DNA from 2 places in the Devosia sp. BK genome. Region 2 is predicted to be linked to the other one. Evidence: predicted binding sites of a transcription regulator. Region 2 holds the regulator's gene; the other holds the start of a gene.
What was found. The regulator LexA, encoded in region 2, represses DNA repair genes until DNA is damaged. The targets are predictions, from matches to a motif close to TGTTCNNNNTGTGTTCNG.

Region 1 (2,404 bases), 270 kb from region 2:
GTGACGGGCAAACCAGAAGGATCAATGACTTTTAGAGAGCGTCCGAACCGTGCTGGTCAGCCCTGCAGCTTGAGCCACAGGGCATGAACGGGGCCACGCTGGCGATGATGATAAAAAGCAGTCATGCATCTCTCCCCGGTTCGATTGGACAGATAGAGACCTAATCCAAGGTCCTTACAAAGGCAAGGCATCAAGTCAGATAGAAAACCAAGCTCGCGAGAAGCATTGCGCCAAAGCGCGGGACGCGAAACTGTGCCAGCCGGTACGCAATACTGAAGGATCCGGCTCTCGGCAAAACGCCAGCAGAAGAACCGAAATGGGGCGCTGGATACGCAGTACTGGTCCCATTTCGGGTTCGCATACGGCAACTCCATACAAAAAACCGCATGCGCCCAGAGTTAGCAGGGCGCGCTTAAGAAAGTGCTTTCAAGATGCAAACGAGGGGTAAACTCAGACACTAAACTTGGCCCGAATTTGAACGCATCACAGGAGAAAGCCAGGAAGTCCGGGCTTTCTCACGTGGCGAACAATCAGCGAAGTTGCTGGATATCCTTGATCCGATCGCGGCAATAATCGAACTTGATCAGATAGGTTACGCCATCGCGGCTTGCTTTGACCTGAACAACGCCGCTGTCGGGGACGTTGAGGTAGATCCTCGAATATCCACGGGCGGCGATGGCTTCGCGGATCTGGCGGTCCGTATAGCACATGGCCATCCGCGGCTTGAAATCCTCGGCCTGATCGCCGAAATGAATCCCGAAGCCAAAGCTCTGCGCCGAGACGGGGGCAGCAAGCAATACGCCCATGAGAGCTGCAGAAAGTATCAAGCGCTTGGCCATGGCAGTCACTCCTCATCTCGTGCGGGATCGCATTATGCCAGAACGATGATGAACCCGAGAGAAGTTCCGTGTTCATTTTTCGTTCATGTTGACGTATACACTGAACGCCCTTGGCTGTGGAATTAAACGCGCGCGCCAGACCCGCACGAATCCTTGGGTTAAGATAGATTTTCGACGCCCGATTCGGGCTCAGCGATGGAATGTGTATGTCAGAGCCTATCGATCTCTTTGGCGGTTCCGCAGCCCCTGAGAACACCGTCCCGACCCCTGCTCCGAGCAAAGCGAGCACGCCCAAGGCGTCGCCTGTGGGTGGGGACAGTTATGGCGCGTCCGATATCGAGGTGCTCGAAGGGTTGGAGCCGGTGCGGCGCCGTCCTGGCATGTATATCGGCGGCACCGACGCCAATGCTTATCACCACCTCTTTGCCGAGGTGATTGACAACTCGATGGACGAGGCCATTGCGGGCCACGCGACGCGGATCGAAGTGCATCTGGGCGCCGACGGGTATCTGACCGTCGGCGACAATGGCCGCGGCATTCCGGTCGAAAAGCATCCGAAATTTCCGGGGCGCTCGACGCTGGAGATCGTGCACACGATTTTGCACGCCGGCGGCAAGTTCGACTCGAAGGCCTATGAGACTTCGGGCGGGTTGCACGGCGTTGGCGTTTCGGTCGTCAATGCGCTCTCGGACGACATGATTGTCGAGGTGGCCCGTGACCAGCAGCTTCATCGCATCATCTTTTCGCGCGGCAAGGTCGTCGAAGACGTCGTCAATGTCGGCCGGGTACAAAACCGTCGCGGTACGGTAACGCGTTTCCATCCCGATCCCGAGATCTTTGGAGCTGCGGCGCATTTCTCGCCGGGTCGAATTTTCCGGATGACCCGGGCCAAGGCCTATCTTTTTGGTGGCGTCGAACTGCGCTGGAGTTGTGACGAGAGCCTAGCGAGCGATGAAGTTCCGGCCAAGGCGGTGTTCCACTATCCCGACGGCCTGAAGGATTTCATGACCGCGCGGATCGAGGGCGAAACGCGCATCGTCGACGACATTTTCGCCGGCAAGACCGGTCGCCCTGGCAGCCATGGTTCGGTGGAATGGGCCATTGCCTGGACAATCGAGGATGGCAGCACCTCGTCCTATTGCAACACGGTGCCGACGCCTGATGGGGGCACGCACGAGGCCGGGCTGCGGCTCGTCCTGCTGCGTGGGCTCAAGAACTATGCCGAGCTGACCAAGAACAAGGCGGCGGCGGCGCTCACGGCGGAAGACGTGCTCGGGCATTGCAATGCGATGCTCTCGGTCTTCGTGCGCGAGCCCGAATTCGTTGGGCAGACCAAGGATAAGCTGGCCTCTCAGGAAGCGACGCGTATTGTCGAAAATGCGCTGCGCGATGCGTTCGACCACTGGCTTGGTTCGTCACCGCAGCAGGCCGGCAAGCTGCTTGATTGGGCTATCGAGCGCGCCGAGGAGCGTCTGCGTCGGCGCAAGGAAAAAGAGATCGACCGGGCGAGTGCGACGCGCAAGCTTCGGCTTCCTGGCAAGCTTGCCGACTGTACGCAGAACGCG
Region 2 (2,404 bases):
CATTAGTAGGAGGAGGGACGCATCGAGTTTGCCTAAGTGACAGCCCTTTTCACCGCTGAGATATGAAATCCGCTGCTGCAGGCTAATCGCACTCGGCGTAGAAACGCGATCGAGACTAAAGAATGTCACGCTCAATCCGGATAAGAGCTTAGATGTTCGTGGATGATGCGCCAAGCATCACCGCGCTTGGCGAGCACCGTGGTGCCTCGTCCTGATCCTTCGGCGTCTTTGCCATCGACCACAGCGCGCCAACAGAACCGATAGGTGCAGCTCGCTGCCGTGTCGCCGTCCGCGATCCAGGTGAGGTCTTCAAGCCAGTACGTCTCGTTCTCAAGACGCTGCCATGTTCGTTCGAAGGCACTGCGAATGGCATCGATGCCGGTGAAACTGCCTGAACTGAACCAGAAGACTGCATCGGAATCGATCAGCGGGACCAGCAATGAAAAGTCGTGATGGTTGATCAGGTCGGCATAAGCCGCCATCACCGTTTTGGGTGTGGCGGCGCCGGGCATTAGTATTTGCGGAGGAGGCCGACGAGGCGGCCTTGAACTTTCACGCGATCCGGCGGGAAGATGCGGGTCTCGTAGGCCGGGTTGGCAGCTTCGAGTGCGATAGTGTTGCCCTTGCGCCGGAGGCGTTTGAGGGTGGCCTCTTCGTCATCGACCAAGGCGACGATGATTTCTCCAGTGCTGGCCTGATCCTGTTTTTTGATAACGACCGTGTCGCCATCGAAAATGCCGGCGTCGATCATGGAGTCGCCGCGGACTTCCAACGCATAGTGTTCGCCCGCGCCAAGCATTTCAGGCGGGACCTGAATGGTGTGGGAATGAGTCTGGATCGCCTCGATGGGCGTACCGGCAGCGATGCGCCCCATGACGGGAATGGAGATCGGTCGGGCATAATCCTCGGCGGCGATACCGCGTGGCTGGGGCGCGCTAACTTTTCCGAGGCTGCCTTCGATAACCGACGGTTCAAACTTGGCTTTGCGCCCGCCGAGGGATGGGTTCATGGAATCCGGCAGCTTGACGACCTCGAGGGCTCTCGCCCGGTTGGGCAGGCGGCGGATGAAGCCACGCTCTTCGAGCGCAGTGATCAACCGATGGATGCCTGACTTCGACGCTAAATCCAGCGCATCCTTCATTTCGTCGAAGGATGGGGGAATGCCGCTTTCCTTCATCCGTTCGTGGATGAACATCAGCAATTCGTGTTGTTTGCGCGTCAGCATCGCCGGTGAGCCCTAGAATCGGAACGGATACGGAACGACTATATGTGTTCCGTCTATGTTCCGCAAGAGTCTCCCATCTTTGCCAAATAGAGGCGCAGTAGAGATTCTCGCTTTCGCCGGAAGACGTCGCGTCAGCGGCAAGACTAGAGCACGGCGGCGAGGTCTTTCGCCAGTTGGGCGAGTTCGGCGTCGTCAGCACGGCCGCTGGCATGGGCGCCGAGGGCGGTGCCCTCGTAGGCAGGGATCAGATGGAAATGGAGATGAAAGACGGTCTGGCCAGCCGGGGCCTCGTTGAACTGGGCGAGGCGGATGCCGTCGGCTTTCGTTACAGTCTGCAGGGCCTTGGCGACGCGTTGGACGAGCGGCATCACCGCCGAAAGGGCCGCGGGATCGGCATCGAGAAGGTTACGCGATGGGGCCTTGGGAATTACGAGGGTGTGACCCTTGGACTGCGGAAAAATGTCGAGCATGACGAGGGCCGTGTCGTCCTCGTAGACCTTGTGGCAAGGTAGTTCGCCCTTGAGGATTTTGGCGAAGATATTGGTTGGGTCGTAGGTCATCAAAGCCTCGGATTATTCGGCAGCGGCGAGCGCTTCGTCGCCGGCATTGTTGGCATATCGGAAGCGGAAGAAATTGAGGACGGCAAGGCCGGTAAGGGTCACCGGTACATATTTGAAGCCGCGGGTGATGAAGAAGAGAGCGATGCCGACCGCCGTTTCCGCCGACATCGCGCCCTTGCCCATGGCGGAGGTGAAGGAGGAGGGGACAATGTGGCGATAGATGAGGTCGTCGGAGCGATAATAGTGGCGGGCGCGGGCAGCGAAGGCGCGCTTCGAACTGGAATAATCGCGCAATTCATCCATGCCCATATCGCCGTGAAATTCGACCTCGGAGCCGAGCGCCCAGACCTCCGGCGCGAGGAGCCTATCCTTGCCCATGAGGGTGAAGCGCTCGATCAGGTCGCGAAACGTGACGTAATTGGCGTTCCAGCAATCGTCCGTTTTGGCGCCGTGCGAAAGGATCAGAACGTCGGCGCGCGCGAGCTTTTCGTCCATCGCGGCGTAATTTCCGGCGGTGAAATCGACGCCGGACTTTGCCGTTTCGACAATGCCGCCCCGCTTTTCGAGTGCTTTGACCATGGCCGAGCCGAAGGCGCCGCTTGCGCCGGTGATGAGGAAG

Region 1: parE (DNA topoisomerase IV subunit B) is a predicted target of LexA. The motif match lies at 909-926, and genes of this name have one in related genera.

What each region holds. Positions count from the first base shown of each region.
Region 1 covers NZ_JAIMBX010000001.1:1,218,772-1,221,175, forward strand. Annotated here, with positions in the region: gene DevBK_RS05920 (hypothetical protein) at 531-839, opposite strand; gene parE (DNA topoisomerase IV subunit B) at 1,046-2,404, shown strand, end outside.
Region 2 covers NZ_JAIMBX010000001.1:952,397-954,800, forward strand. Annotated here, with positions in the region: gene DevBK_RS04605 (nuclear transport factor 2 family protein) at 132-512, opposite strand; gene lexA (transcriptional repressor LexA) at 512-1,225, opposite strand; gene DevBK_RS04615 (HIT family protein) at 1,369-1,788, opposite strand; gene DevBK_RS04620 (hypothetical protein) at 1,798-2,404, opposite strand, start outside.